4 regions of the Pseudoalteromonas sp. SG44-5 genome follow, and region 4 is predicted to be linked to each of the others. Evidence: predicted binding sites of a transcription regulator. Region 4 holds the regulator's gene; each other region holds the start of a gene.
What was found. The regulator sigma-54, encoded in region 4, starts transcription at its own class of promoters, with help from an activator protein. The targets are predictions, from matches to a motif close to GTTGGCACGNNNNTNGNNT.
Positions count from the first base shown of each region.

Region 1 (8,131 bases), on a different contig from region 4:
AAAAAACTATCCAATGTTTCTTTGACACGCGTTTTAAGTGTCATATCAAGCGATGATTGCGCCGTTTTAACTTCGCAGCCGCCTCGCTCTAACGTTGGCTCTGCAATCAACTGCCAGTTATTATCTGTCACTGTTTGCTCGCCATAACTTTGCTTTATTAGCTCTAAATCTTCGGGGTGTAAATGAATGCGTACTTTTTCTTGCTCGGTATTAAGCGCATCAATACTGTGTTTAAGGGTGTGTAAAATAACATCAGGAGAGGTTTTTACTTCTTGATAAATAATGGCTTCTGCAAGCATAACGGCTAATTGCACTAATTGCTTTTCAGCTTGCTCATCTACTTTACTTAGCGGCGCGGTTAACCCCTCTAAAATACTACGTAGGCCAGTTAACTGCTCTTCTATTAGTGGTTTTACATCTTCTTGGCCTTGGGTTTTTCCCAGCACTAGGCCCTCTTTGTAGCCAGCTTCTTTACCTTCGGTAACACCTTTATCAAAACCATCTATGTAACCTTGCTCGTGCCCTTGTTTTACACCTTCTTCAAACGCATCTTGTCTAATGCGCTCAAGTTCGGCCATAGTAAGCGCAGGTAACTCAGGTTCTTGCGGCTCTTCAATTAGCGACTCTTCAGCCATTTCTTTTCGATACAACTCAGCAAGCGGTGTACCAAAGGCAGTAGAGCGATTACCAAAGCTTTTTTCATCGGGTGCTACATCAGGAACATCCCAGTGCTTTAATAGTTCATCGGCTTCATCTGCGTGCAGTGGACGCCCTTTGTGCATTGACGATTTAGTCATGGTTTATAAAAACTCCTCGCCGCCGCCGCCGCCAAGCTGTATTTCACCCGAGTCAGACAATCGACGCGCCGTAGAGAGTATTTCTTTTTGCGCTGCTTCTACTTCACTAATACGCACCGGCGCCATTGCCTCTAAGTCATCGGCAAGCATTTCGGCAGCACGTTTAGACATATTACCGAGTATTTTTTCTTTAAGCGCATCGTCTGTGCCTTTAATCGCTTTCATTAGTACGTCTTGTTGTACTTCGCGTAAAATTGCTTGAATACCACGGTCGTCTACGTCCATTAAGTTTTCAAACACAAACATAAGATCTTGAATTTGTTGCGACATTTCTTCGTCATGCTCACGAATAGAGTCCATTAACTGCCCTTCTACGTTGGTATCTAGGTAGTTCATAATATCGGCAGCCGCTTTTAAGCCGCCCATTTTCGCAGCTTGCGCACCCGCTTGGCCAGCAAACTGTTTTTCCATAATTTCGTTAAGCTCTTGCAAGGCAGCTGGCTGCACTTCTTCAAGGTTAGCAATACGCATGGTTAAATCCAGGCGCACTTTATCAGGAAACTGCGCCAGTATTTCGGCAGATTGCTCAGGCTCTAAATAAGATAATACAATGGTTTGAATTTGCGGATGCTCATTACGAATAATGTTAGCTACTTGCTTCGAGTCCATCCACTTTAACGAATCCAGCCCTTTAGCGCCCGATCCCATTACTATTTGGTCAATTAAGCTGGCGGCTTTATCTTCACCTAATGCAGCGGTAAGTGCTTTTTTAATAAAGTCTTCTGATTGAAAACCAATTGTACTAAAGCTTTGAATTTGCTCTATAAATAAATTATGTACTGCGCTTATTTTAGCTTGCGATAGATCCTGCAAACCGGCCATCGCCATACCCACTTTTTGTACCTGTTTGGGCTCTAAGTGTTTGAGTATTTGCGCTGCATCTTCTTCAGATAAACTTAATAGCAGTATGGCCGCTTTATCTACGCCATCTAGCTTATCAACATCGAAAGCTGCTGGGAGTTGTTTTTGGTTTTGATCAGTCATCTTCGGTTAACCACGCTTTCACTACTTGTGATGATAGTTCTGGTTCATTAGCTACAAGGGCACGTACGGCTTTAAGTAAGTCTTCGTCACCATGTAAATCGGGTAGCTGCAGTGTACCATCGCTTGAGAAGCCAACTGAAGCAGAATCAAAGTCTTTATTTAGCATATCTAAGCTATTATCGCCAATATCAACCCCTGAGCTAAGTGCATCTTCATCGTACTCATCAAGCGTGCTGTCTGGGTAAATTAAGCGTTTTAGCATAGGTTTAACTACAGCCATAATCAACACAATAATAACCAATGCAGCCAGTACTAAGCGTACTATTTTCATAAACCAGTCTTGTTCCCATAAAGGTACTTCAAAACTCATATCTACGGCTTCTCGTACAAAGGGAACTGTTACTACTTCTAGGGCATCGCCGCGCTGTATATCAAAGCCAACACCACCTTGTAATAAACGTCGAATATTTGACAGTGCCTCAACCGAGCGCGGGGTCATGGTGGTTTCACCGTTTTCGCCCACTGTTGGCAAATAATCAACCGCCACCGACACGCTAATTCTGCGAATCGTGCCGCTTTGTTGGCGCTTATGCGAAATAGTAGTATCGAGCTCATAGTTACGCGTGGCTTCTTTGTGCGTACGACTCGGTGAAGTAGCACTTCCTGCGCCGCCTTGGCCTGCCACTTCTGGAATATCTGAATTTACCGGAGGCTGATTACTTAACGCGCCAGGAATACCCACAGCTAAGCCGCCTATGTTGTTTTCCTCAAACGTGGTTTCGCTTCTTACCGCTGGTAGGTCTGGGTTATAACGTTTTTGCGTTTCTTCTAATGAGCTAAAGTCCATGCTCAAATCAACTTGCGCAGTGTAATTACTCAAACCAACAATAGGGATTAAAATGCTATCAATTTTTTCTAGGTATTCTTGCTCGCGCTTACGCTCTAGGTCGTACTCTTTACGAGAACGCGCAGAAAGTGAGCTTTGTGAGCCCGAATTTAATAAACGGCCATTTTGATCGGTAACCGTTACGCGTGCAGGCTCAAGCCCTTGCACTGCTGAGGCTATCATATCCACCACAGAGTCTACTTCTTCGCTGTTAAGTGAGCGGCCGCGTTTAAGCGTAAGCACCACAGTTGCTGAAGGCTTTTTCTCTCTGCGGGCAAATACGTTTTCTTTTGGAATAGCTAACAGCACCTTGGCGCGAGTGATGTTATTAAGCTCTTCTATAGTGCGGGCAAGTTGCTGCTCTCGGCCATGCTTTAGGCGCTCGCGCTCTAAGCGTTGGCTTACACCAAAGCCCATGTCTTGCATTATTATGTCTGAGCCAGAAGTAGGTCCTTGATCCAAACCTTCGCGAGTCATTAGTAATTTTATATTTTGGTATTCGCTTTCATCAACCGACACTACATTGCCATCTAGTTGATAATCTATTTTTTGCGCATCTAAAAAATCAAGCGTTTGAATTAGCTCTTCGGTGGGCATTTTACCTAATGGGCGCATATCTGGCTGACGTGCCCAAATAATCACAAAAATGGCAATTGCCAAACAAATCGCCAGTGCAATAATAAGGGTAACTTGACGCAATACATCAACACCGCTTAACGCACTTAAATAGCCCGACTTTTGTTCTTGTTGATCGTCACTATCGCTTTGCTCAATACCGCCACTAGCAAGTGCAAGATCTGTAGATTGATTAGATTGCGCCACAATTATTCTCCACTACCTGATTAAACAGGCATATTCATGATTTCTTTGTAAGCTTCAACAAGTTTATTACGCACTTGTACGGTCGCTTCAAATGCAACAGAAGACTTTTGCGAAGCAATCATTGCCTCAGCAAGCGATACGCTTCTGTCGCCCATTTCAACCGCTTTTACTTTTTGACCTGTGTCTTGCTGTAACTCATGCACAGTATTGAGCGCATTGCTAAGCATATCGCCAAATTGTGCTGATGACGTAGACTGAACTTGCGTAGGCAATTTATTGATTTGATTATTACGGCCCGCTTCTAAGGCCATTGATTGCATTTCTTGAAATACAGCGCTATTTTGAATTTTCATTATTTGTCTCTAACAATGCAGTTAACTCTTAAGGTTAATAAAGCACAAAACGTGCCACATAAATAAAGCTTTAAATACATGGTGTTACAGTTGGTTTTTACTTAGTCAGAGTTTTGACAGCCCTAAATTCAAGGTGTTGAGTTTAGGGCTTTTTTGAAGGTTATGCAGGAAGTGAAATACCTAAGTCGCGCATTTGCGCTAGTTTATAACGTAAAGTTCGCGGGCTAATACCCAAGGTTTCTGCTACGTCTTTACGCTTGCCTTGGCAACGCGCAAGTGTTTCTAAAATAATTCGATGCTCTTTATCTTTAAGCTCATCTTTATAACTGCCTGTATCTTGAGCGAGTAAATCTGATTTTTGCTCATTCGGTGTTTGATCATCAAGCTTTTCATCACCCGACTTTTCGTCATTAATAATGGCTGTTGTTTTACTATCGTAATAGGCGCTAGTTAACGCACTTTCACTAATTGCTGGCTCTACTACAAAGTTGCTTGGTGCTAAGTTTTCAATAAAAATAGCTTGCTCACTTATGCTGTTGCCACTGCGCAGTATAAGCGCACGCTGAATTACGTTATCAAGCTCACGCACATTACCTGGCCATGTATGGCTAAGGAGCTTTTGTTCAGCTTGCTTATCTAAAATAGCCAGCGGCTGCTTAGCTTTAATTAAATGGCGTTCAATTAAGTGCTTCGCCAACACAATTATATCGCCAGGGCGCTCGCACAATGGCCGCCACATTAACGGAAAAACGTTAAGGCGATAATATAAATCTTCCCTAAACTGATTATTCGCTACCGCTTGTTTTAAATCGCGATTACTGGTTGCGAGTATGCGTACATCCAGCGCAATGGTTTTACGACTCCCTAAGCGCTCAACTTCGCGCTCTTGTAATACACGCAGTAGTTTAACTTGTAAGCCCAAATCCATTTCGGTAATTTCATCTAGTAAAATAGTACCGCCCTGTGCTTGCTCAAACTTACCTGGGCATGCCTGAATCGCGCCAGTAAAAGCGCCTTTTTCGTAGCCAAATAACGTGGCTTCGAGCATATTTTCAGGAATCGCCGCACAGTTAATAGCCACAAAGGGCTTTGCAGCACGCGCTGATTTATCATGAATAAACCGCGCTAATACTTCTTTACCCGAGCCACTTGGCCCCAGCACCATAACACTGGCGTCTGATTTAGCTACCCTACTTGCAAGCTCCAGCAATTGAATACTCGTTGGGTCGGCAACAATAGGGCCGTCGGTTTCTTTGGGTTTTTCGGGTAAATAGCGGCTCACCATATTTAATAGCACCTCGGGTGCAAATGGTTTGGCCATATAATCAATCGCGCCTAAGCGCATTGCCTCTACCGCATCGTCAATAGTTGCGTAAGCGGTCATCATTAAGACCGGTAAATCGGGGTAATTTAATTTAATACTGCGCAGCAAATCTAGGCCGCTCATAGCGCCCATTTGCACATCGCTCACCACTAACGAAAAGGATTCTTTTTTTAGTAGTAACATCGCCTGCTCTGCACTATCGGCAGCAACGCATTCAATACCCGACATTTCTAGGGTATCTATTAATGCTTCGCGAAGCCCTGCGTCGTCCTCTACAACTAAAATAGTATTACTCATAACGATTCCTCTAATTTAGATGCTGCGCTAATTGGCAATAGCAAGTTAAAACAAGCGCCGCCATGTACATTATTAGTCACCTCTATACGCCCTTGGTGCGCATTAGCAACAGAGCTAACAACCGCCAACCCTAAGCCTGTGCCTTGGCTGCTAGTGGTAAAAAATGGTTCAAACAGTTTATCTACCTGCTGTAGGTCAACACCTGGGCCATTATCACTCACGCTAATGCGTACAAAATCTGGGGTTTGCAAATCGCGCATTGCACTTACTTGCACTTGTGCCCCAGAGCCTATAATTTGAATACTGTTATGAATCAGGTTTTGAATCGCACTGGCAAGCGCGGTTTTATTCCCTAAAATCGCAATGTCGGGCTCAGGTAAGCTTACATCAAGCTCACTGTTATTAAGCGTTATCATGGCATCTGCACCGGTTTTTACTTCGCTTAATAATTGCTGCATAGACACCTGCTCAACCACATGCTGATCGCCACTTTTGGCAAATAGCAGCATGTCGTTTACTTGGTTTTCTAAATCTTTTAAGCGCGACATTAATTTAGTTTGAAAGTTATCGCGCGACGCTTCGGGTAAGCGTTTTGAACCTAAATTAGCAGCATAAAGCATAGCCGCCGACAGCGGCGTACGTACTTGGTGCGCCAAAGATGCCACCATTTTACCCAGCGCACTTAAACGCTGCATATGTGCAACCCGCTTTTGTAAGCGGCGGGTTTCGCTCAAGTCTGTCATTAAAATAAGTTGCCCAGGCTCTGGGGCAAGTGCGGTAATATCAAGTTTTATTAAGCGCCCGTCTTTTAAAGACACTTCGTGACCATCATCTTGCTGAGGCCGAAAAGAGCGCTGAATAACACTAAACCACTTTTCGCCTTCTAGCGGCTCGCCAAGCATATCAATCGCAATTTGATTCGCTTTCGCTATCATGCCTTTACCATCAAGCACAATTACTCCTGCGGGCATAGTATCTACTAAATGCGAAAGCCAACTAGCCTGTTTACGCAGATCGCTTAACTCCCCTATATACTCCTCTTGAAGTAAACATGGGTTATACTGATTTGCAGAAATAAACTGTGGTTTTAACACACTAGCAAGTGCCATAATCAAATCTCTAATTGATGCAGATATAGCTTTAAATGCACAATTTATACCACCTTTTATTACCATGTATATCATTGAGTTACACAGTAAAAATACGCGACATTAAAATGACGCGCAAATAAAAGCACCGCAACTAAGGAACTATAATGACCAAGCAATCTCGCTGCTCATGGCTCGACACCAGCAAACCCGACTACGTTGCATACCACGATAACGAATGGGGAGTGCCTGTGTATGACGATAAAAAACTGTTTGAATTTTTAACGCTGGAGTCGGCGCAAGCAGGCTTGAGTTGGTACACTATTTTAAAAAAGCGTAATGGTTATAAAAATGCTTTTGCCGATTTTGATGTACGCAAAGTAGCAGCATTTACCGAGCAAGATATTGAGCGACTAATGCTTGATGCGGGTATTGTGCGCAATCGCTTAAAAATTGCTGCTACTGTAAATAACGCCAAATGCTTTATTAAAATTCAGCAAGAGTTTGGCAGTTTCAGTAACTATCAATGGCAGTTTGTTGGCAATAAGCCGCAAGTAAGTAATTTAAATTCTGCTGACAACGCCCCAGCAATTACCCCTACCTCAAGCGCATTTGCTAAAGATTTAAAAAAGCGTGGTTTTAAGTTTTTAGGGCCAACAACCGTATACGCCCATATGCAAGCCTGTGGTATGGTTAACGATCACAGTAATAACTGTTTTAGAAAAGAAGAAGTTATGAGGCTAGGGGCTAGGGGCTAGGGGCTAGGGGCTAAGGGATAGAGGCTAGGCAAACAGTCTGATTTCAGGCTTTTAATCAAGCCTCTGTAATTATTACATTTAGTGAAATTTATTTTCACCAAGAGCTGTGCATAACAACACAAAAAAAGAACAGTACACCTATTTATAAGTCTCTATAGCTCAGCGTCTCTAACCCTCTTAGCGAATATTGTTACTAAGACTAAGTCGCACTACGTACGCGCATCAGCAAGCTAAACGCTGTGCTTGGTTATTTTTTACCTAAAGCCTGACCCCTGACACCTAAAACCTGATAGCTGTCCTTAATTTTTAGTCTCTCGACAAGTTATATTTTTTCATTTTTTCGACCAAAGTAGTGCGGCGTACTCCGAGTATTTCGGCGGCGCGGGCAACTACATAATCAAAGCGCTCTAATGCTTGAGTAATTAAGTTAATTTCCAGCTCGGCTAAGTATTCTTTAAGCTCAATCCCTTCGCTGGGTAACAAGCCTGAATCTGCTGCTGTAGGGTGGTCGGTTTCATCGTCATAATCGCTAAAGTCGGTGCTAAATATGTCGTTAAAAGCATCGCGCTCCATTAACTCTTCTGGGTACTGCGGCTCATAGGCTTCAACTTCAATATAACGATACTTAGCCGGTAAATCGGGAACATCTACCACTTTTTCTGGGAACATTATCACCATTCGCTCAACTAAGTTTGCAAGCTCGCGAATATTACCCGGCCAACTATGCTCTTTTAAACTCTCGACCGCGCGCTCAGTAAACTT
Region 1 covers NZ_JACJES010000007.1:160,962-169,092, forward strand. The annotation lists gene fliH (flagellar assembly protein FliH) at 1-797, opposite strand, end outside; gene fliG (flagellar motor switch protein FliG) at 801-1,841, opposite strand; gene fliF (flagellar basal-body MS-ring/collar protein FliF) at 1,834-3,549, opposite strand; gene fliE (flagellar hook-basal body complex protein FliE) at 3,570-3,902, opposite strand; gene H5079_RS10285 (sigma-54 dependent transcriptional regulator) at 4,063-5,523, opposite strand; gene H5079_RS10290 (PAS domain-containing sensor histidine kinase) at 5,520-6,632, opposite strand; gene H5079_RS10295 (DNA-3-methyladenine glycosylase I) at 6,779-7,369, shown strand; gene H5079_RS10300 (sigma-54 dependent transcriptional regulator) at 7,676-8,131, opposite strand, start outside.
Region 1: a site for sigma-54 is predicted at 3,943-3,961, ahead of fliE (flagellar hook-basal body complex protein FliE). Genes of this name have one in related genera too.

Region 2 (8,131 bases), on a different contig from region 4:
TCGCTCGTTCCGTATTACCGGTATTGATAACCCAGCAGAAGCACATAACTTAAGCTTATTACTACGTGCTGGTGCACTTGTAGCGCCAATTCAAATAGTTGAAGAGCGCACCGTAGGGCCAAGCTTAGGGCAAGAAAACATTGAAGCAGGTATGACCGCGGTAGCACTTGGTTTTGCATTCGTACTTGCATTTATGCTTATTTACTACAAAGGCTTTGGCATGGTTGCTAACCTTGCGCTTGCTGCTAACTTAGTACTTATTATTGGTGTTATGTCGTTAATTCCAGGCGCAACGCTTACTTTGCCTGGTATTGCCGGTATTGTACTAACTGTAGGTATGGCGGTTGATGCCAACGTACTTATTTTTGAACGTATTCGTGAAGAGCTGGCCGATGGCCGTAGCCCTCAACAAGCCGTTCATTTTGGTTATGACAGTGCATTTAGCACTATTTTCGATGCCAATATTACCACCTTAATTGCTGCCGTTATTTTGTTTGCTGTGGGCACTGGCCCAATTGCAGGCTTTGCGGTTACGTTAGCAATTGGTATTTTAACGTCAATGTTTACAGCTATTGTTGGTACACGTGCGATTATCAACTTATTTATCGGCGGTAAACGTGTTGATAAACTTTCAATTTAAGGAGTAGCCATGCAAATTTTAAAATTGGGTAGCAAAACCCTACGTTTCATGTCTCTTCGTAAAGTGGCAATGGGTTTTTCAACGTTATTAATTTTAGCGGCATTTATATCGGTTTTCACTAAAGGCTTAAACTTTGGTTTAGACTTTACCGGTGGTACTGCCGTAGAAGTTGGCTTTTCGCAACCTGCAGATCTTAAAAAGGTGCGTAATGTACTTGCCGAAAATGGCTTTGCAGATGCATCGGTACAATTGTTTGGTTCAAGCCAAGAAATTTTAGTTCGTTTAGCGCCGCGCGGCGATGACGTAAAAGCTGAAGTTATTGGTAACCAAGTTATTGCTGCATTAAAGCTAGCAGACGAAAGCGTAGTAATGCGCCGTATTGAGTTTGTTGGCCCAAGCGTAGGTGAAGACCTAAAAGAGCAGGGTGGCCTGGCCATGTTAACTGCGCTTATTTGTATCTTGATTTATGTAGCGTTTCGCTTTGAATGGCGTTTTGCAGTAGGCGCAGTAAGCGGCTTAATTCACGATGTTATTATTACCGTTGGCTTATTTTCGGTATTAGGTTTAGAGTTCGATTTAACCATATTAGCGGCTATATTAGCGGTAATAGGTTACTCGCTAAACGATACCATTGTAGTATCTGACCGTATTCGTGAAAACTTCCGCAAAGTACGTATTGATGACACGATAGAAATTATCGATATTTCTTTAACACAAACGCTTAATCGTACCTTAGTAACGTCAATTACCACTATTTTAGTATTAATTGCCTTGTTTATTTGGGGCGGTCAAACCATTCATGGCTTTGCTACAGCATTGTTATTTGGTGTGTTTATTGGTACTTATTCATCTATTTACGTTGCCAGCTCAGTTGCTATTGCACTTGGCGTCAGTAAAGAAGATTTAATACCAGAAGTGATTGAAAAAGAAGGTGCTGATCTAGACGCTATGCCGTAATAGATTTGTAAGCCGATATTAACCGCCCATCTGGGCGGTTTTTTATTGCCTGCAGATTGCCATAAAAATGTCATATTCGCTTGCTACTTTACCTTGAGTAAATCGTAATAGAGCTTAGCAATAATGAAGCAGCGTAAATTATTAAATGAAATTTTAGAAAATGGCACAATTACCACCTTGTTTCAGCCGCTTTTTGATATTAGCAGGCAGACCATTCTCGGTTATGAAGCACTCAGCAGAGGGCCTAAAAATAGCTGTTTAGAAATGCCTAATACACTGTTTCAGGTGGCTCATCAATATGGTCTTATTTCAGAGCTTGAGCTACTGTGCCGCTCTAAAGCTATTGAGAACTTTGTGCATTTGAAGCTGCAGGGCAAACTATTTTTAAATGTTAGTCCTAAAACGTTACTCGACCCAAGTCATCCTAAAGGCGAAACACTGCATCTCATTAAGCAGTTTGGTTTAGCAGCTCATCGGGTGGTGATAGAGGTAACAGAGCAAGAAAGGGTCGAGGATGAGTTTTTACTACAAAAAACTATGGCACATTACCGCTCTTTAGGCTTCACTATTGCAATTGATGACTTAGGTACGGGGTATTCTGGGTTAAAGCAATGGTCGGAGTTATGCCCAGACTTTGTCAAAATCGATCGTTATTTTATCGATCATTGCGATAAAAGTGTGGTTAAAAAAGAGTTTTTAAAGTTAATAACAGCTCTGGCAAAAGTAACCAATACGACAGTGATTGCAGAGGGAATTGAGCGAGCAGAAGAGCTAACTGTGTTAGAAGGAATGGGTATCAACTATGTGCAAGGGTTTTTGCTTGAACGACCAAGTAATAAACCAAGTTATGTGCTTTCAGCAAGGCAAATTCAAGCACTGAGCTTTGCCGCAAATACAAACCAGTTAAATAACTCTATGGCTATTGGTTGGCTTGCAGTAGCGCAGCAAACTATTGATAGCGAAACCAGTTGTAAAGACGCCCATGCGCTATTTGAACGAGATAAATCAATTGCCAGCCTAGTGGTAATTAATTCGCAGTGTCAGCCAATTGGCTTGCTCCACAAAGAGCAACTTAGTGAAGTGTTTGCAGCGGCCTATGGCCATGCTTTGTATGACAAGCGTGCGGCCACTGTAGTAATGGACAGGCAACCGCTAGTGGTAGATGAAAACCAGCTGCTAGATAACGTTAGTCAGCAAATTACCGAATGCGACTTTGATATTCGCCGCCATATAGTGATCACCCGAGGGCAGCAGTATTTAGGCATTGTGCCAGTACGCGACATATTAAAACATATAACAGATGAAAAAATTCGTCATGCGCAGCACGCTAACCCATTAACTATGTTACCCGGTAATCTAGCTCTTAACGATGCCATAGAGCGGCGTTTAGCTACACAAAAGGCGTTTTCATTGGCGTATTTAGATTTGAACCATTTTAAACAGTTTAATGATTTGTTTGGTTATGCTAGCGGCGATAGTGTAATTAAACTATTAGCAAATATTACGATGCAGGCGTGTAGTAATACAAACAGTTTTGTTGGCCATATTGGCGGCGATGACTTTATGGTGCTATTTGATGATAATAATGCTGCCGCAGTGTGCGAGCATATTATTCGCCAATTTGAAATAGAATCACAGGTGTTTTTTAGTTCCGAACATATTAAAAATAAGGGATATTGGAGTGCAAATAGAGAAGGGAAGCCACAATTTGTGCCATTAGTAACACTGGCAATAGGCTTAGTTACTCCCGATTTACACCATTATAAGAATAGCCATCAGGTTGCAGCATTGGCAAGTAATGCTAAAAAATCAGCAAAGCGCTTTGCTCATAGCCATTTGTTTTTATGTCAGCGTAGTAAGCCAAGTAGTGTGGTTGCTAGGTTAGAAAAACAAGCAGTTTAATCGTTATAAATAATTTTTTGCAGACAACAAAAAAGGAGCCTAAGCTCCTTTTTTAAACCATGCAATTTGTATTAACGCAGTAATGACTCAGTTAATACAGGGCGAATTTCGCGAATTATTGCTTGAGTTAGCTTAGGTGCGCCACAGATAATGTTACCACTATTGTTATAGTTTACGCCGCCAGCAAAATCTACAACCATGCCGCCTGCTTCTTTTACTAATAGCTCGCCTGCAGCAGTATCCCAAGGTTTTAAACCAATTTCGAAAAAGCCATCAACGCGTCCAGCAGCAACATAAGCCATGTCTAGCGCAGCAGAGCCCGCACGACGGATATCAGCAGTATGTATGAATAAAGCTTTAAACGCTTCTGTGTATGCATCTAGGTGTTGTTTTTGCTTGAAAGGGAAGCCAGTAGCTAAGATTGAACCGCCTAAATCAACTGTTTTAGAAACGCGTAAACGTTTGCTATTAAGTTGTGCGCCTTGACCACGAGAGGCAGTGAAAAGCTCACCACGAATTGGATCATAAATAACGGCTTGGTCTAAACGACCTTTTACTTTAAGTGCGATAGAAACCGCAAAATGAGGAATACCCTTGATGAAGTTAGTTGTGCCATCAAGCGGGTCAACAATCCATTGGTAATCTGCATCTTTACCTTTATGCTCGCCTAATTCTTCACCAACAATGCAGTGATCAGGGTAAGAGCGTAAAATGGTGTCGCGAATTATAGCTTCAGCCTCTTTATCAATGTTAGTCACTAAATCGTTAGTGCCTTTTTGTTGAACTTCAACTTTTGATAAATCTTCACTTGCACGAAGTATAATTTTGCCTGCGTTACGCGCAGCGCGAACCGCAATGTTTAACATTGGATGCATGGTATTACCTTTGGGTTGTAAAAGAACGTTTATATATTTTAGCTGGCGTATTTTAGCGACTTTTGCCATAAAGTAAACAACAAAGCCTAAATACTTTTGTTTGTTTTTTATACTTGCTTGATGTGCAGAGCATTTTATAGAAATTCAGCATTGATGAATCTGCAAAGCACTTTTTAAATGTGTTCTAGTGCTTTAAAAATGTAGCATGTTTTTTACTCTTTAACCTGGGCCCAAGTTAAAAGCTATGAACATGCTTTTATAGGTAGTTCATCACATTGGAGTACCACTTTTACCACCAAGTTGGGTTTTTAATTGGTTAGCAAAGCTAATAAATTTTTCTTTAATGGTGCGCTTAATCTTTATTTCTACCGAGCCCATAATAGCCTTTCCCTCAATATGGATGGTCGGGCCTTGATGCTTGTTAAGTGCCACTGTTTTATTTTCAACACTACTAATAATGCTAAACATTTTTGATACTACATTAACGTGTTCTGGTACGTATATTTCATCACTGCCAAAAATACAGTTAACATGAATCGTTATCTCTTGGTGGGTAAAAATAGCATCGGTAAAATCAAGTACTACCGAGCCCATAAAGTTAGTCAGGTAAATATTTTTAGGCACAATCCACTGGCCACTTCTTTCATTGGAGCCTAAAATACTGCGTAATGTAAAGTCACTCTGGCTAAATTGCTGAGCGCTGTAATTGGGTGAAAATTGCGAATGCTTTTGGGCATTATATTGATGATCAGTATTAAGGGTTAAATCCTCAACTAAGCTAACAAGGGCTTCATTATTATTTGTAGCCATTGCCTCATCTAAACGCCTTTCAAATGCTTCAACAGAAATAACTCCGTGGCTGTAATTATAAATTAGTTGATCAATCACTTCTTCGCGCACTTGCTCTAGCGGGCGGTCTGTTATTTTTACGCTCATTAGGGTATTCCTTTTATTTTACTGTTGTCACTATATAAGCAAAGCACATACCAAAAATATTATTGTTATTAATCAGCTTGTTATGTTTTTAGCCTATTTGTGACTTTGTTATATTAACGATCCATTAACCAAAATGGTAATTATCTAGCTATTTTCACTACTGAGAACTTTTTACCGATAAGTCGGTAAAAAAGTGATGTATACAAAGTGAAGTTATTTTATATCCCGCCTTAACTATCTGATTTTACTTATTTATTAAAGTTGGCCTAAAGCTGGCATTAGTTAAAGTGTCTTTAATCAAAAGGAGAAAGATTATGAAAACATTTAACAAATCTATCATTGCGGCGTTAGTTTTAGGTACTACGGCTATGGGTGCTCAAGCGAGCAGCTGGGAAAATGAAAGTAAAGATGCTTGGATTGATGGTAAGGCTGAAACAGTGCTTCTTATGAACACTAACCTCAATAACTTTGACATCAACACTGATGTAAAAAATGGCAAAGTTATACTAACAGGTAAAGTTAATAGCGAACTCGACAAAGAGTTAGCAGAAGAACTTGTACTGAGTTTAGATGGTGTAACCGATGTTGATAACCAGCTTACTGTTGTGAAAAACATGAACAGTAAAAGCCATGACAACATGAAAGATGATGATGGTAGCGGCTTAACCGACGCTAAAATTACCACAGTCATCACAACGCGTTATTTATTTAACTCAGAAGTTGGTGGTACAAACATTGATGTAGATACTGACAACGGTGTAGTTACTCTTACCGGTACAGTGAACTCAGATGCTGAAAAACAGCTTGCAGTAAAAATTGCTAAAAATGCTCAAGATGTTCGCGACGTAGTAGATAAACTAACGATAGTTGCAAAGTAACATAGCATTTATAAAACCCAGCTCTGCTGGGTTTTTGCTTATAAGTTTTTTAGTTTATAAATAAGGAGAATATTTATGGATATTATACGTATTATTTTTTCAATCTTATTGCCACCACTGGGAGTATTTTTACAGGTGGGTTTAGGCTTACATTTTTGGATAAATATTTTACTTACGTTGTTTGGTTACTTCCCTGGAGTAATACATGCAATATACATTATCGCAAAAAAATAATTCATTTCTGTTTGTCGCGTAATATAAGCTGTAAGTTGCTTGTTTAAAGCTCAATTTGTAAATTACGCGATATACAGCCTTCCATTTCATTTTTACTTAGCTGCCAGTATTACCCTAAATTCTGCAAATCTTAATATTACACCCATAAAAAGATTACTATTTAAGCAGTTAGACCATTGATTGTTAAAATAAAGACTTTTGCTAGTGACAAGCCCCTAAAAACTTTTTATACTGCACCCCGCTTTAGTCGCTATGTGACTAAACGCTTCTTAAAAAATTAACTGTTTACAGTTATACAAAAAGTTGGCCCCTTAGCTCAGTTGGTTAGAGCACACGACTCATAATCGTTAGGTCCCCAGTTCGAGTCTGGGAGGGGCCACCACTTTTAAATATACCTACTAAAAATCATTCCAATCATTAACTAATGAATAGCTCTATGTTGTGTTAATTACACTTTAAGTATATTTTTGCCTGTTTCATTATAAAATAATAAATAGAATTGTTTTACGGCAATAAAAAATCCCTAGTTAGGGATTTTTTACAGAGTACTTATTAACGCTTTTAAGTTAATACCTATATTATTAATAACATGATCATTCTGACTTATTAAGTAGCTAATTAACCGCGTTAGAAATAGCCTATAGGTCACTATACATTATGACTTTGATTAGTGATTAAGCTGTTTTTTTGGTACTAGAATTGTTCACTAATTTAATGTGACGGGTAAAATAAATTAATTTTTACGGTAGATCTCATGTTCAATATCGTAAATATTAACGCTTAAACTGTCTGATGCTCTGCAATAGGTTTTTAAACACTCAAGTAGTTGCTCACTTAACATTTGTTTTTGCTCAATAGAACGTCCCGCCAAAATGTGTACCGCAATATGTATAAACCCCGACCCGCCTGCGCCAAGTAGATATTGCTGATAGGAAATAGCGCGTGTTTTTATGGTTTCTAAATCAAATAAATTACTTTGGAAAGCGGCGTTGTGAATTTTTTCTACAAGTACTTGTGGTAATACAGGGAGGTCTTCTGAGTGTTCAATAATAATGTGCGGCATTTAGGCGTTCCTATTATGAGTTACTACATGTGTGAACCTTATTATACCAAATACCAGGTTACCCGCTAACCCCTACAATGCTGAATTAGCATCTTTTTGTTTTGCACAATTAGCCATTAAGAAGTGTTATGGTGCGGCAAAGGTGAATGTATATAGCGCAATGTTTATTTTTTACAACATGTGTTTTGTAGCTGTAAATACGTTTAGTATAGAAGAATAAACCGTATCCCTCTTTAAGTATGTTGGAGAACACGATGAAGTATTTAAAAGTCAGCTTTTTACTCGCAGGTATGCTTACCTTAACAGCGTGCTCAGATGATGTTGCCTCTGTAAGCCTTGGGTTATTTACCACCAAGGATGTAATTGTAAATTCGCAACAAGACCCTTTAGTCACTGGGGTAACGTGCCATATTAGCCATATAGAAGCTAATTTAGATTTTTCAGATCCTTCTGATATGTCAATTTCGTGTCGGCAAACCGGGGTTATTACCGCAGAGCAATTGCAGCAGATTGATCGGAGTAAATCTGGGGAAGTGGTATTTAAATCATCTAAAAGTATTTTGTTTAAATCATTAAAAGTGCGTCGTATTTACGATGCTAAAGCACATACCTTATTGTATTTGTCGTACTCGACTAAAGAGTCTAC
Region 2 covers NZ_JACJES010000020.1:23,116-31,246, reverse strand. The annotation lists gene secD (protein translocase subunit SecD) at 1-640, shown strand, start outside; gene secF (protein translocase subunit SecF) at 650-1,597, shown strand; gene H5079_RS15195 (GGDEF domain-containing protein) at 1,721-3,499, shown strand; gene suhB (inositol-1-monophosphatase) at 3,571-4,374, opposite strand; gene H5079_RS15185 (LiaF domain-containing protein) at 4,645-5,310, opposite strand; gene H5079_RS15180 (BON domain-containing protein) at 5,625-6,188, shown strand; gene H5079_RS15175 (YqaE/Pmp3 family membrane protein) at 6,264-6,422, shown strand; tRNA gene H5079_RS15170 (tRNA-Ile) at 6,728-6,804, shown strand; gene H5079_RS15165 (5-carboxymethyl-2-hydroxymuconate Delta-isomerase) at 7,156-7,485, opposite strand; gene H5079_RS15160 (CreA family protein) at 7,740-8,131, shown strand, end outside.
Region 2: a site for sigma-54 is predicted at 5,571-5,589, ahead of H5079_RS15180 (BON domain-containing protein). Genes of this name have one in related genera too.

Region 3 (8,131 bases), on a different contig from region 4:
AGTGCTAGACGCTCAATGTCTTCGGTACGTTCTCGAAGGGCTGGTAAGCGCAGGCGCACTACATTTAAGCGATGAAATAAGTCATCCCTAAACTTGCCTTGTTTTACGAGCTCTTCAAGGTTTTGATGGGTTGCAGCAATAATACGCACATCTACTTTTATGCTTTTATGCCCGCCAACACGGTAAAACTCTCCATCAGATAATACTCGCAGTAGTCGAGTTTGTACGTCGAGAGGCATATCGCCAATTTCATCTAAAAATAGAGTGCCGCCATTGGCTTGTTCAAAACGGCCTTTTCGCACGCTATCTGCACCAGTAAAAGCCCCTTTTTCATGGCCGAATAATTCTGACTCAACCAGCTCTTTAGGGATTGCGGCCATATTTAGCGCAATAAATTGGTTTTCTTTACGTGGACTATGGTTGTGCAGGGCGCTGGCAACAAGCTCTTTACCCGTTCCTGACTCACCATTAATAAGTACACTCATGCTTGAGGCTGCAAGCTTACCTATGGCCCTAAACACTTCTTGCATGGCAGGTGCTTCGCCAATTATATGTGCGCTTTTAGGGGGCGTGAGTTTACGTTTAACTTTTTTTGTAGAATTAGCTCTATAGGCGCTTTCAACTAGGGCAATCGCCTCGTTTAAATCAAAAGGTTTGGCTAAATATTCAAAAGCCCCTTTTTGAAAGGCATTTACGGCGGAATCGAGATCTGAATGCGCGGTAATAATAATAACCGGTAAGCCGGGCACTTGCTCTGCTATTAGCTCTAGCAGTGCCATGCCGTCCATACCGGGCATTCTTACATCGGAGATCAGCACACTAGGTTGGCTAAATTTTAATGCATTAAGCACACTTTGTGCTTCAGCAAAGCTTTGTACTGTAAAACCTGCGCGAGTAAGCGCTTTTTCTAATACAAAACGAATTGAGGCATCGTCATCTACAAGCCAAACTGTTTTCATGCATACTCCAAGGCGTTAATCTGCAAAAGGCAGATAAATATTAAATTCGGTGTGACCAGGCCAGCTATCGCACTCAATATAACCATTGTGTTGATCAATTAATGTTTGCGCTATAGAAAGCCCCAATCCAGAGCCGCCATCTTTATTAGTGATCATAGGATAAAACAAAGTATCGCGTACACTAATATCAATCCCTGGGCCATTATCGAGCACTTGAATTAACAAGGCTTTTTTGGGTGCCTTACCGGGCCGGCGGTGCTGATAGTTAATTCGGGTTTTAATTTTTATTTCCCCACCATTAACTAATGCCTGCTGGGCATTACGCACAATATTAAGCACCACTTGCTGCACTTTACTTTGGTCAATATAAACATCGGGAATACTCGGATCGTAATCTTTTACCAAGCGAATATTGTCACTATTATCTAGGGTACTTAATTTGATCACCGACTCTAAGGTTTGATGTATATTGCCATAAGACTTTTGCGGTAATTGGTTAGGCCCAAGCAGTCTATCTACTAATTCACGCAATCGGTCGGCTTGCTCAATAATAAGCTCGGCACATTCATTTCTTTCTTGCTGGTCTACCTCGTATTGCAATAACTGCGCCGCTCCGCGAATTCCCCCTAAAGGGTTTTTAATTTCGTGCGCTAAACCTCGAATTAAATTACGTGCGGCTTGGTATTGATGCATTTGATTTGATGCTTGATCGAATTTAATTTCATCATCGGTTTGCCGACATTCTAATAAAATATAAAGTGCACCTTGGTATTTTATCTGTTTTGAACTGACTGCTAATTTAGCATGGCGAGAATCAACAAATACCACGTCAGCCCTATGCTGGTGGCAATCTACGCCATCAATTAAAGAGTATTGCGCTATGCGTTTTAAATCGATTGAATGGTAGTTAAATAAATCATCAAAAGACTGCCCTAATAAACGCTTAGTGCCTAAACCAAGTAGTTCACTGGTACTGGTATTGGCATAAATAAGCGTAAAGCTTTCGTTTAAAAGCATCACGGCGGTGGTTTGATTTTGCCATATGGCATTGAGTAGCTCAGGGCTAAAGTGTGTGTTATTAAGCATTGTTGCACCATTTTAGTGCGCCTGTGTTTTCAGGCAAGTAATTTAATGAAATTGCACTGCAATTGCTATTTTTAATGTGAATTAGGTGGGAGTTAATTACCTAAGCTTAAGCCTTTTCTATGCATAAAAAATACACTCAATGGGCTTGTCGCAATGACTTGGTTTTGTTTGTTGTACAGCTTAACTTGCAGAGTGTGCTCACCACGCTCTACATCTCTTAAAGCAAAGGTTGAGGTATCACTTGCTGCGCCATAGGCTTTACCATCAAGAAATAGCTGTATTGTAAAGTCGTTTTCAAAGCGGGGGGTAATGCGAGTAGATACATACACAGAGCCGGTGTTTTCACGAATAGTTTGCTGATGCTCAGGCGATGCAATACCAATACTAAATGCAACCGGCTGCGCTTTAGTTTGATTATTTAATATATCTGTATTTGTTGCAGGCATGGTTAAATCTTGGCTGGTGAGTTTTATCTCTTTGGCGCCAATATGGGGGGTATCTGAAAACACCAGTACGCCATTTTTATCTTTCCATGCGTAAATTTTTTTTTCACCAGCGTAACTACAAACACTTAATAATGAAGTAATTAGTAGTAATAAAATCTTGCTACTCACTCTGCAACCCTGCATTTTTAACATTAACTTTACTTTAGTGGAGAAAGTACTAATTTACCATTAAAAAAGCCCGCAAAGCGGGCTTAAAGGTATATTTTATAACTGTTAATTAAAATTAACAGCTGTAATACATTTCAAACTCAATTGGGTGCGTTGTCATGTTAAGTCTTTCAACTTCTTGACTCTTAAGTTTAATGTAAGCATCAATTAAATCATTAGAGAACACGTCACCTTGATTTAAAAACTCACGGTCAGCATCAAGAGATGCCAGTGCTTCTTCTAATGAAGAGGCAACGGTTGGAATTTCTGCTGCTTCTTCTGCAGGTAGGTCGTATAAATCTTTATCCATTGCATCACCAGGATGGATTTTATTTTTAATTCCATCAAGGCCAGCCATAAGCATGGCAGCAAAAGCAAGATACGGGTTAGCCGTTGCATCAGGGAAGCGTACTTCAATACGACGACCTTTAGCTGATGGTACTACCGGAATACGAATCGATGCAGAACGGTTACGTGCAGAGTATGCAAGCATTACTGGTGCTTCGTAACCTGGTACTAAACGTTTGTACGAGTTAGTAGAGGCATTAGCAAACGCATTAATTGCTTTAGCATGTTTAATAATACCGCCAATGTAATAAAGCGCATCTTCAGAAAGACCGCCGTACTTATCACCTGCAAATAAGTTAACACCGTCTTTAGCTAACGACTGATGACAATGCATACCAGAGCCGTTATCGCCAACAATAGGTTTAGGCATAAAAGTGGCTGTTTTGCCGTATAAATGAGCCATGTTATGAATAACATATTTCATTTCTTGAATTTCATCGGCTTTAATCACCATAGTATTAAAGCGCGTAGCAATTTCGTTTTGTCCAGCAGTTGCTACTTCGTGATGATGTGCTTCAACAACTTGTCCCATTTCTTCTAATACTAGACAAGTAGCAGAGCGCCAATCTTGAAAGTCATCAACAGGAGCAACTGGGAAGTAACCGCCTTTAACGCCAGGGCGATGACCTGTATTGCCGTCTGCGTATTCTTTATCTGAGTTCCAAGCAGCTTGCTTAGAATCGATTTTGTACATAGAGCCAGACATGTCTGTTTTATATTTTACGTCATCAAATACGAAGAACTCTGGCTCTGGGCCAAATAAAACCGTATCAGCAATACCCGTAGAGCGCATATATTCTTCAGCACGCTTTGCTACAGAGCGTGGATCGCGCTCGTAACCTTGTAATGTAGAAGGCTCTACTACGTCACAACGTATAATTAATGTGGCTTCTTCAGTGAATGGGTCAAGCTTAGCTGATTCAGCAACAGGCATTAGCACCATGTCTGATTCGTTTATGCCTTTCCAGCCAGCAATTGAAGAACCATCGAACATTTTACCATCTTCAAAAAAGTCTTCATCAATTTGGTGATGAGGAATTGAAATATGCTGCTCTTTACCTTTGGTATCAGTAAAGCGTAAATCAATGAACTTAACGTCATTTTCTTTAATAAAATCTAAAACCGATTGCGACATGTGTCCTCCAACTATAAGGTTTTGTTATTGCTGCTTAAATGCTTTGTGTTTTATAAGCTGATTTTGTGCCACTATTGTAACTTAATGTTTATAAACATAAAAAATACAAAAGTAATAACGGCTGTTTCTAATGCGCACCATTGTGGTGCGTAAATGCTTCAATATAGTGCAACAGTTACAGAGTAAAAAGTTGCTCGCTATTTAATCGTGATAGACTAACATAAAGTAAATACAAAAGACTGACCAAAATAGCAATAAAGTCATTAAAGTGGAGGTTTTTATAAAAATATTAAAAATTTTATTTTTATAATTAGTTAATTTAAAACAGTAGGTTAAATAAAAAAACCAGAAAGTTTGCAAATTTATTTTGGATAAACTTTCATCCATTCCATTTATAAGGGATAATATGCGCCCTTTTAAATCCTATGCTGGGACATCTCGTGAAAACGCAGGTGAGTGCGTAAGCCCCTGCAGGATCAATGAGATTCAATTTCTCTGAGTGAATATTAATGAGTATCGAAAAGATAAGAAATATAGCAATTATCGCCCACGTTGACCACGGTAAAACTACACTGGTTGACAAACTGCTTGAGTTTTCAGGCACATTAGAAACACGCGGCGGTAATGAAGAGCGCGTGATGGATTCAAACGATATAGAAAGAGAACGTGGTATTACCATTTTAGCGAAAAACACCGCTATTTCATGGAACGGCTACCACATTAATATCGTAGATACTCCAGGACACGCCGATTTCGGTGGTGAAGTGGAACGCGTACTTTCAATGGCTGACTCAGTATTACTAATTGTTGACGCTCAAGAAGGCCCAATGCCACAAACGCGTTTTGTTACGCAAAAGGCATTTGCGCAAGGTTTAAAGCCAATCGTAGTAATTAACAAAATCGACAAGCCAAGTGCACGTCCTGATTGGGTTATGGATCAAATCTTTGATTTATTCGATAACTTAGGCGCCACTGACGAGCAGTTAGATTTTAAAGTAATCTATGCATCAGCAATCAACGGCTGGGCAACATTAGATTTAGACGAGCCATCTGATAACATGGATGCCATGTTCCAAATGATCGTTGACGAAGTATCACCACCAGATGCAGATCCTGAAGGTGACTTCCAAATGCAGATTTCTCAACTTGATTACAACTCATACGTGGGTGTAATTGGTGTTGGTCGTATCAAGCGTGGTTCTGTTGCTCCAAACCAACAAGTAACTATTATTAGTGCTGATGGTACTAAACGTAACGGTAAAATTGGTACAGTACAAAGCTACTTAGGCCTTGAGCGTATTGAAACAGACCGTGGTTATGCAGGTAACATTGTTACTGTAACCGGTATTGGCGAGCTTAAGATTTCAGATACTGTTTGTTGTCCTACTAACGTTGAAGCATTACCACCACTAAGTGTTGATGAGCCAACAGTAACAATGACATTCTCTGTAAATAACTCACCGTTTTGTGGTAAAGAAGGTAAGTTTGTAACGTCACGTAATATTCGTGAGCGTTTAGACAAAGAGCTAGTACACAACGTAGCACTTCGCGTTGAAGATACTGCTAGCCCAGATAGCTTCCGTGTTTCTGGCCGTGGTGAATTACACCTAGGTATCTTAATCGAAAATATGCGTCGTGAAGGTTACGAGCTTGCTGTATCTCGTCCAGAGGTAATTTTGCGTACTGTTGACGGTGTATTAGAAGAACCGTTTGAAACAGTAACAATTGACTGTCAAGAAGAGCATCAGGGTTCTGTAATGGAGCAAGTTGGCCTACGTAAAGGTGAGCTTACTAACATGTCTCCAGATGGCAAAGGCCGTATGCGTTTAGACTTTATTATCCCAAGCCGTGGCTTAATTGGTTTCCAAACTGATTTCATGACAATTACTTCGGGTTCTGGTCTTATGTACCATACGTTCGATCATTACGGTCCTCATAAAGGCGGTTCAATCGGTGTTCGTAAAAACGGCGTAATCATTGCAAATGCTACAGGTAAAGCACTGACTAACGCATTGTTTAACTTACAAGAGCGCGGCCGTTTATTCATCGGCCACGGTGTTGAAGTTTACGAAGGTATGGTTATCGGTATTCATAACCGTGATAACGACCTTACAGTTAACGCCCTTAAAGGTAAGCAGTTAACTAACGTACGTGCATCTGGTACAGATGAAGCACAAACGCTTTCTCCACCTTTAAACTATTCACTTGAGCAAGCGCTTGAGTTTATTGATGAAGATGAGTTAGTTGAAGTAACGCCACTAAACATTCGTATTCGTAAGCGTCATCTTACAGAAAACGAACGTAAACGTGCGGGTCGTGCGCCTAAGTCATAATCTATTAATTTAGAATAATGATTTTAAAAGCCGCTGTATTGCAAAATACAGCGGCTTTTTTGTGTTTGTGGGTTAGCTAAATAAAAGGTTAAAGAGGGTAGATTAAAGAAATTACCACCACCGCGATAATTGGTGTGCTGTGCACTTGTGCACTGCATTGAGTTTTTCCTCTAAAAGCGCAGCGCCTCTTAACCTCTTTGTGAATAATTCACTTAAAGATCTTTTGTACGCAGAGTGAGCTTAAAACAGCCGATAAGGCTAAGTACTAGTGTTTGTTGGTAGGGTATTTTTCGTTGGGTTTCGCTGCGCTCAACCCAACCTACGTGCATTAGTTAAAGTTTAATTGTTTCGCCTTCATTTAAAATATACAGCGGTACTGGTGCATTCATTTGTTTATACATATGCAGTAAGCGCGATAGCGCTGAGTGGCTGCTGTGATCGCCCATTTGCCAACTTGAGTTGCCATACCCCCATGGTATCATTACTTTGCAATTAAGCTCTGTGGCCGCATTAAGGGCATCCTCTGGCGTAGTATGAACGTATCGATACCCTTTAGCGTTGGTTTTATGGTAATAAGAGGCAATTGGCATTAGGCATAGGTCTATATCACCGTATTTTTGTTGTATGTCTTTAAAGTGTTTTGAATAGCCAGTATCGCCGGCAAAAAATAAGGTGCTGCCATTTTGTTCAAGCAGCCAGCCATTCCAAGAATCTTTATTATCATCTTCGTAAATATAGGGAATAAGCACCCGATTACTAAAGTGATGTGCAGGCACTGCGTGTATGGTTAAGTCCTCAATGCTGGTTTTTGCATACCACGCCATTTCAGTAATATTAAAGCCACCCGTTGGGAAGTTATCTGCCATGCCTAGCGGGGCTAAATAACGTGGTTGATTACCCAGTTTTTTAATATCTGCTTTATTAAAGTGATCATAATGAATATGCGAATACATAACGGCGTTAATGTTTTCAAGTGTTTGCTTATTTGGCCATGCTCCGGGTTTGCGATAAAACCCACCTGCAAGCTTAAAGCCTAAATCAACCGGTGAATCAAACTGCTCACTAACCGGATCAAATAATACATTTTGCCCATTACGTGTGCTGACCACAAAGCTGGCATGCCCTAACCAACGAACCGTATAACCGGTATTGAGCGGCGGCTTAATTTGCTTACCTTGATACTGGCAGTTGCTGCTGGGTGTTTCGCAAATCAAGTTCGGATGTGGCGGGTAGCAGTTTTGCTCGCAGGTGGTTGGGTAAACCTTTTTGCCTTGATATAAATTATGGTAACGACCTGTTTGGTTGTTAACAGCAATAACTGAGTTTTTATCAGCTATTTTTTGCACCTGATTAGGTGTACTACACGCTGATAAAAAACAGCTTATAAAGATTATAAGGGTAATGTGTTTCATAATTAAATCCGTTTTAAATAGTGCTAAAGCAGCCATGCAGCCATAAAAAAGCCTGCAATAATGCAGGCAAATTTAAATATAATATCAGCTAATTAACCGGCACTATTCATTTGTTCAATAAATTTATTTGAGTCGGCAATCGATTTGTTCATGTCGTTCATAAGCAATTGTATATCGCGTTTAAGGTTAGTGAACTCGCCTTTAA
Region 3 covers NZ_JACJES010000009.1:58,141-66,271, reverse strand. The annotation lists gene ntrC (nitrogen regulation protein NR(I)) at 1-959, opposite strand, end outside; gene glnL (nitrogen regulation protein NR(II)) at 975-2,045, opposite strand; gene H5079_RS11260 (DUF4124 domain-containing protein) at 2,138-2,659, opposite strand; gene glnA (glutamate--ammonia ligase) at 2,775-4,181, opposite strand; gene typA (translational GTPase TypA) at 4,691-6,514, shown strand; gene H5079_RS18455 (hypothetical protein) at 6,538-6,672, opposite strand; gene H5079_RS11245 (MBL fold metallo-hydrolase) at 6,847-7,926, opposite strand; gene H5079_RS11240 (DUF2959 domain-containing protein) at 8,019-8,131, opposite strand, start outside.
Region 3: a site for sigma-54 is predicted at 4,236-4,254, ahead of glnA (glutamate--ammonia ligase). Genes of this name have one in related genera too.

Region 4 (8,131 bases):
GGCATTTTTTTATGCGCGAGTTCACTGATGAATTCTAAAATTCTTTTTTTACTATTAAAAAGGACCACAGCTTTGCTGCAGTCCTGGCATATAAGTGAGCTTAATTTCATAGTGTTAGTGTCGAGCAAACTTCTCTTTGTGTTTAATTACTTGACGATCGAGTTTGTCAATCAACGAGTCAATGGCAGCGTACATATCTTGGTGTTCGGTCGATGCAAATAGCTCAGCGCCACTTACAAAAATTGTTGCTTCAGCTTTTTGACTTAATTTTTCTACATCGAGAATAACATGCACATTAGTTATGTGATCTGAGTGTCTTTGCAGCTTTGCAAATTTATTATTTACATAGTCTCTTAATGAGTCTGTAATGTCTACATGACGACCAGTTAAGTTTAGTTGCATCAGCATTTTCCTCTTTGTTGTACGTCTTAAATCAAGCTTTTACGTTGATTCGACGGGGGAATAGCCAGAGATTCGCGATATTTTGCAATTGTCCGTCTAGCTACTTTAATTCCTTGCTCAGCCAATATATCTGCAATCTTGCTATCACTCAATGGTTTGGCTAAGTTTTCTGCAGCTATCAACTTTTTAATCAGGGCACGTATGGCAGTTGATGAACATTCGCCACCATTTTCGGTGCTTACATGGCTTGAAAAAAAGTACTTAAGCTCAAAAATGCCACGTGGAGTGTGCATATATTTTTGCGTAGTGACCCGTGAAATAGTCGACTCGTGCATTTCAACTATTTCGGCAACATCGTTTAATACCATAGGTTTCATGGCTTCTGGGCCATGTTCAAAAAACGCTTGTTGCTGCTTAACAATACAATTAGTTACTTTCAGGAGTGTTTCGTTTCTACTTTCTAGGCTTTTAATAAACCATTTAGCTTCTTGTAAGTGCGAGCGAATAAATTGGCTGTCACCGCTGGATTTTACTGTACGAGACATAGCCGCATATTGGCTGTTAACACGTATTTTTGGCATGCTATCAGGGTTTAGCTCTACCACCCAGCGGCCTTTTATTTTTTTAACAGACACGTCAGGTATAACGTATTCAGACTCTTCTCTGACAATAGTATCCGCAGGCTTAGGATTAAGCGTATGAATAAGTGTCATTATTTCTTTAAGCTCTTCTTCTTTGAGCTTAGTTTTTTTCATTAACGTACGATAGTCGCGAGCAGCGAGTAAATCGATATGATCAGTTAACACCATTTTTGTTTCGTTAATATAAGGGGTGTCTTTATCAAATTGATTTAATTGAATGCATAAGCATTCTTGCAAGCTGCGAGCTGCAATACCAACAGGATCAAATAATTGAATGCGCTTTAGCACTGCTTCTATTTCATCTAGTTCTACTTCGTGTTCGTCGTCAGTTTCTTGGTTAAAGCTTGCTAAAAGGTCTTCGCAACTGAGGGTTAAAATACCAGAGTCATCTACGGCTTCAACGATAGCTATGGCAATAGCTTCGTCGGTAGGGCTAAAAGGGGTGAGCTGTAATTGCCACATTAAGTATTCATGCAGGGTTTCGGTTGATGCACCTTGATAAATAGATTCATCTTCAGGCATTGGCCCTGATGAAGAGGCAGGCGCTGCGCTCATATATTCATCCCATGATACATCCATGGCCATGTCGTCGCTTATGGTGTCTTTATTTAGTGCTTCACCGCTATCTTGCTCATACTCGCTTGGGGTGTCGTCAGCAGAGGCGCTAACAGTAATGTCATCTGCTTTTTGCTCGTTTTTACCTGCTGATTCTTCCGTGTAATCTTGTTCATCAACTTCAAGTAATGGGTTGCTATCAAGTGCTTCTTGTATTTCTTGCTGGAGATCCAAGGTACTAAGCTGCAATAAGCGAATAGCCTGTTGCAGTTGCGGAGTCATTGTAAGTTGCTGGCCCATGCGCAGCTGTAATGATTGCCTCATTTATCTCTAACAATCCTTATAAATTGATATGATTAATCTTAGCAGATGCTTATAGTAATAACATAAATATTACAGTTTGAACTGCTCGCCTAAATAAACATCACGTACTGTTTTATCGTTTAATACAAATTCAGGAGTACCAGATGCAATTAGCTCCCCATGAGAAACAATGTAGGCTTTTTCACAAACATCAAGGGTTTCCCTTACATTGTGGTCGGTAATTAGTACGCCAATACCACGATTTTTAAGGTGTTCTATAATTTTTTTAATATCGAGTACTGAAATAGGATCCACGCCAGCAAAGGGCTCATCAAGCAATATAAATTTAGGATCTGCAGCTAAAGCACGTGCTATTTCTACGCGGCGACGTTCACCACCAGATAGCGCCATACCTAAGCTGTCGCGAATATGTTGCAGGCTAAATTCGTCCAATAAACTATTTAGGGTTTCTTCCCTGGCTTGTTTATTTAGTTGCTTACGCGTTTCTAAAATAGCCATTAAATTTTGATACACAGTGAGCTTTCTAAAAATAGAAGATTCTTGTGGTAAATAACCAATACCTAAACGAGCACGGCTGTGCATAGGAAGTAAGGTAATATCGTTATCATCAATTAATATTTTACCTTTGTCGCTAGGTACTAAGCCTACAATCATGTAAAAGGTAGTGGTTTTACCTGCGCCATTTGGGCCAAGTAAACCAACAATGCTGCCAGCTTTTACTTCAAGTCCTACATTTTTAACAACTTCACGGCCTTTATAGCTTTTTGCTAATAGCTCTGCTTTTAATGTACTCATGGCTGACCTTTATTGAGTTTTTGTTCTTTTTTTACGTCTACAGGCACTAAAATAGTGTGTACCCGATCAGTTGAGTTTTCATCTTTTTCAGCACTTATAAGCTGTTGCTCTATATCATAGGTGATGCTTTTAGCCGTAATTTTTTGCCCAGCTTGAGAAATGTTTGCATCTCCTACCAGGGTTAAAAAACGTTTCGCTACATCGTAACGTACTTCGTTAGCGCTGGCGCTCATGACAGTGCCATCTGCTTGCTTTTCTTCAAAATATGCAGGGCTGCCCGTGGCAATTAATAGTTGTTTATTATCGCCAAGTTCGTCGCGCTTATGTACTTCTAAACGATCGGCGGTGATACGACGATTACCGTGAATTATCTCGACGTTTTTCTCAAAAATACCAACGTTTTCTTTTAGTTGGCCTTCTTGGCGGTCAGCACTAATAGAAATTTGATTAGCTAATGGGGAAGTACTTTGCTCTGCCGCATTACTATTAAATACAAGTATAAGCGATGGAATAATAAGTATTTTTGCAAGGTTATTGGTCATAATATAGTGTTCGCGTATGGTTAATTAGTTTTATCACCTCGGTTGTTAAATTGGCTTCAAGGCCTTTACCGGTGATCTTTAAATTCGGTCCAGTTATAATAACGGGCTGTTCGCTGCGCATAGTGAGTAGCATTATATCTACTTGAATATTGTCGGCGGTAATTTTGTCTATCATTGCGCCATCAATTAAGTTTTGGGCAGTTACATTACCCTCTAAAATTAATTGTCTTTCATCGTAAAGTGTTGCTTCATCAGCATTGATACGCCACGTTTTTTGTCTGTCGTCGTACAATATGAAAGTAGGTTTTTCGAATAAGGTAAATCCTAGCTGCTCGTAAAGCTCCGTTTTAACCGCAGTTACTTTATGGCTAATTTCACCGTTTTCGTCAAAAGCTGTTTGTTTTAGCTCAATGGCGGTGTAATCGGGTTTAGCTATTACTTCTGAGTCGGCTTTAGCAACCGTATTTACCTGAGTAAAATAAGGGTACCAAAGCCAAACCATACAGGTGATGAATAAAACGCTTAAGACTATGCGCGCTATATTCATGAACTGGTGCCTTGGCTAGTTAATGGTTTATTGTTTTCAAGCATAAGTAAGTCGGTTAGCTCTCTTACTGCACCAAAACCACCCGGCATTTGCGTAGTGTAATGTGCTAAGCGTTTAATTAGTGGGTGCGCGTCGTTTACTGCGACTGCAAAGCCAACTAACTCCATAACAGGCATATCAGGGCCGTCATCACCAATATAAGCAATTTGCTCATCGCTCAAATTAAGCTTGTTTTTAAGTTCTTGGTAGGCAATAAGCTTGTTTTCTTGACCTTGATAAATATGCTGCACGGTTAAGCTGGTCATACGTTGTTGTACTATTTGCGAGTGCCTGCCGGTAATAACCGCTACTTCAAAGCCGCTGTTAATAAGTGCTTTAATACCAAAGCCATCTTTTGTATTAAATGCTTTTAGCTCTTCACCTTGGTTGCCAAGATAAATTCGGCCATCAGAAAATACGCCATCAATGTCGCATATAAGTAGTTTTACTTTTTTTGCGCGCGCTTTAGCGTCATCACTTAGCGCTTGATAGAGTTCTTCAAATTGCATTTATAATACTCCTGCTTTAAGTAGGTCTTGCATATTGAGTGCCCCAATAGGCTGATTATGCTCATTAATAATAATTAAGCCATTAATGCGTTTATGTTCCATAATATTAAGCGCTTGCGCAGCAAGCATATCTTGGGTTGCCGTGGTACACGATTTAGTCATTACTGCATCTATTGACGTGGTATGAATATCAACGCGTTGCTCTAAAATACGGCGTAAATCACCATCGGTAAATAACCCAGCGAGTTGCTGATTATCGTCAACTATGGCGGTCATACCTAAGCCTTTAGCTGTCATTTCAATCAGCGCATCTTTAATAGTTTGCGAAGTAGTTATAATAGGCGTATTTACACCGCTGTGCATAACATCTTTTAAGGTGAGCAGTAATCGCTTCCCTAAACTGCCACCGGGATGCGATAGTGCAAAGTCATCGGCAGTAAATCCGCGTGCTTCTAACAGTGCTACCGCCATTGCATCGCCCATAGCGAGTGTTGCCGTGGTACTGGCTGTTGGTGCTAAGCCTAATGAGCAGGCTTCTTTTTCTACTTTAATGCATACATGCACGTTAGCAAGTGTGGCCATGGTTGATTGTGTATTTCCTGTCATGGAAATAATTTTTGCACCAAGGCGTTTTAACACTGGAATAATATTAAGTACTTCACTGGTTTCGCCTGAGTTAGAAATAAGCATAACGACATCGTTTTTAGTGATCATGCCCAAATCGCCGTGGCTGGCTTCGCCTGGGTGCACAAAAAAAGCAGGGCTACCAGTGCTTGCTAAAGTTGCCGCAATTTTATGGCCAATATGCCCCGACTTACCCATACCAATAATTATAATACGGCCACTGCAGTCATACATAAGCTGACATGCCTGATGAAAATTATCATCTACATATTGTTTTATATCAAAAAGTGCTTGGCGCTCGATATCAAGAACACGTAGCCCTTGCTCGATAAAACTTAGCTTGGTCATAGACAACTCTTACCCTATTTGACTAAAGATGTAACCTTGGTAAATCAAAAATGCGCTTAGCAGTAAACCACCTTCTACTCTATTGATACGCTGTGCGCCTCTAAAGTTCAATGACATAACAATAAGTGCCAAGGTTGCTGCAATCATAATCAGTACATCACGATTAGCAATAGAAGGGTCGATTATCGATGGATTGATAATACCGGCAAGTGGTAACACGGCTAAAATATTAAAAATATTTGAGCCCACAATATTACCCAGTGCTAGGTCATCTTCATTTTTAAGCACACCTGCAACAGACGCTGCCAGTTCTGGTAAACTGGTGCCAATAGCAATAATAGTTAAGCCAATTACCAAGTCACTTAAGCCAAAGAATTTTGCAATGTCGACAGCTGAGCCAACTAAAAAGTGAGAACTAACAGGAAGTAATATCAAGCCTACAATGAGCCAAAAAACTGCCTTTTTAGTGGGAACGTTATCGGGTACTTCATCGCAGGCTTCGTTTACAAATGGATCGTTATTATTTTTAGCTCTTAGGGAGATAATAATAAGTCCAAAAATAAATACAACAAAACCAATAAGTAGGGCAATTGCTTCTGGGTATGAAAAATAGTTATCTGAAAAAATATACCAAGTAGCTAACGAAATAATTAATACCAAAGGTATTTCACGTTTTAAGGTGCTTGATGAAACAGACAACGGGCGCAATAAAGCGGTAATACCCAGTACTAATAAAATATTGGTTATGTTTGAGCCAACGGCATTGCCTATGGCAGTATCGGTTTTACCGGCTAAAGCGGCAGAAGCCGAAACCATCATTTCAGGCGCTGATGAACCCATTGCAACAACGGTTAACCCTACAATTAAAGTAGGCACACCAAAGTTTTTCGCCAGTGCTGCGGCGCCATAAACGAACTTGTCAGCGCTCCAAACTAGGCCAGCAAGACCAAAAATTAAAATAACAAATGAGGTAACCATTGTATTGAACCAGTTATTGAAAATACATATTGCGCGAATAGTAACAAAAGCCAATCTGAAAGTATAAATAAAACAGTGGCGAAGAGAGCGGTTAATCACTTATTTTATAAATATTTAGGGTATGCTATGCAAAGGTTTAAGCCAAGGTTAAGGTGGTTTGAGCGAGCCTTATAACTGTTTTGGCAATTACATTACAAAATCTTACGAATTGTTTTTTCCATCTTGGTCGAAAAAGCCTTAAAATAGGAATACGAGTGAATATTGTTATGGAGAGCGACTTGTCGCAATCAATAGTAGAAGTCAAGGATGTTTGCTTTTCAAGGGGCGATAGAATCATATATAAAAATATGAGTTTTAGTGTTCCTAAAGGTAAAATCACTGCCATTATGGGGCCAAGCGGCATTGGTAAAACTACCATGCTACGTTTAATTGGCGGTCAGCTAAAGCCTGACTCTGGTGATATTTTATTTGAAGGCAGTAGCATTCCAAAAATGTCACGTAAAGCTCTATATGAAGCGCGTACCAAAATGAGTATGCTTTTTCAAAGTGGTGCATTATTTACTGACATGTCGGTATTCGATAATATAGCTTTTCCGATTCGAGAGCACACTAAGCTAAGTGAAGACCTTATTCGCTTAGTGGTATTAATGAAGTTACAAGCTGTGGGTTTACGAGGCGCTAAAGATTTAATGCCGTCGGAGTTGTCAGGTGGTATGGCTCGCCGTGCAGCTTTAGCCCGCTCTATAGCACTTGACCCTGAATTAATTATGTATGATGAGCCATTTGCAGGCCAAGACCCTATTTCTATGGGAGTACTGGTAAAGCTTATAAAGTCACTCAATGAAGTGCTTGGTTTATCGTCTTTAATCGTGACCCATGATGTGAACGAAGTCATGAGCATTGCCGATCACGTTATAATAATTGCCGATCAAGGTGTTATTGGCAGTGGATCGCCAGAACAAATGCGTCAACATGAATCTCCTTTGGTACAGCAGTTTTTAAAAGGCTTATCGGATGGTCCTGTGCCATTTCATTTTCCGGCACAAACATATGCAGATGAGTTGCTTGGAGAGAATAAATGATGTTGAATTTTCTGCAAAAAATAGGGCATAAAACACTAGGTCGTTTTGCAGCGCTAGGGCGCTCAGCGAACATGTTATTTGGTGCACTTGTGCACATACCTAACTTTAAAAAAGGCACCCCCTTACTCATTCGCCAGCTCTATATGGTGGGCTCACAATCGTTGCTCATTATTGTGGTGTCGGGGTTGTTTATTGGCATGGTATTAGCGCTGCAAGGCTATACAGTGTTGGTTGGTTATGGTGCAGAGGATAGCTTAGGCCCTTTAGTTGCGCTGAGTTTGCTCAGAGAACTAGGCCCTGTGGTTACTGCATTGCTATTTGCTGGGCGGGCGGGCAGTGCGCTCACCGCTGAAATCGGCTTAATGAAAGCAACCGAGCAATTGTCATCACTCGAAATGATGGCCATTGATCCATTGAAACGTATAATTGCACCGCGTTTTTGGGCTGGTTTAATAAGTATGCCGTTGTTAGCATTAATATTTTCGGCAGTGGCTATTATTGGTGCCCATTTAGTCGGCGTTGATTGGCTAGGCGTTGATACCGGAAGCTTTTGGTCAATTATGCAATCACAAGTTTCGTTTCAGCAAGACATACTCAATGGCATAATTAAAAGCGTTGTATTTGCTATTGTAGTGACCTGGATCGCCCTTTATAAAGGATATGATTGTGTGCCAACTTCTGAGGGGATCAGTAAAGCAACCACAGAAACCGTGGTGCACTCATCTTTAGCAGTGTTAGGGTTTGA
Region 4 covers NZ_JACJES010000006.1:52,446-60,576, forward strand. The annotation lists gene ptsN (PTS IIA-like nitrogen regulatory protein PtsN) at 1-110, opposite strand, end outside; gene hpf (ribosome hibernation promoting factor) at 115-402, opposite strand; gene H5079_RS08855 (RNA polymerase factor sigma-54) at 429-1,922, opposite strand; gene lptB (LPS export ABC transporter ATP-binding protein) at 1,992-2,717, opposite strand; gene lptA (lipopolysaccharide transport periplasmic protein LptA) at 2,714-3,259, opposite strand; gene lptC (LPS export ABC transporter periplasmic protein LptC) at 3,249-3,806, opposite strand; gene kdsC (3-deoxy-manno-octulosonate-8-phosphatase KdsC) at 3,803-4,354, opposite strand; gene H5079_RS08880 (KpsF/GutQ family sugar-phosphate isomerase) at 4,355-5,326, opposite strand; gene H5079_RS08885 (calcium/sodium antiporter) at 5,336-6,304, opposite strand; gene H5079_RS08890 (ATP-binding cassette domain-containing protein) at 6,571-7,386, shown strand; gene mlaE (lipid asymmetry maintenance ABC transporter permease subunit MlaE) at 7,386-8,131, shown strand, end outside.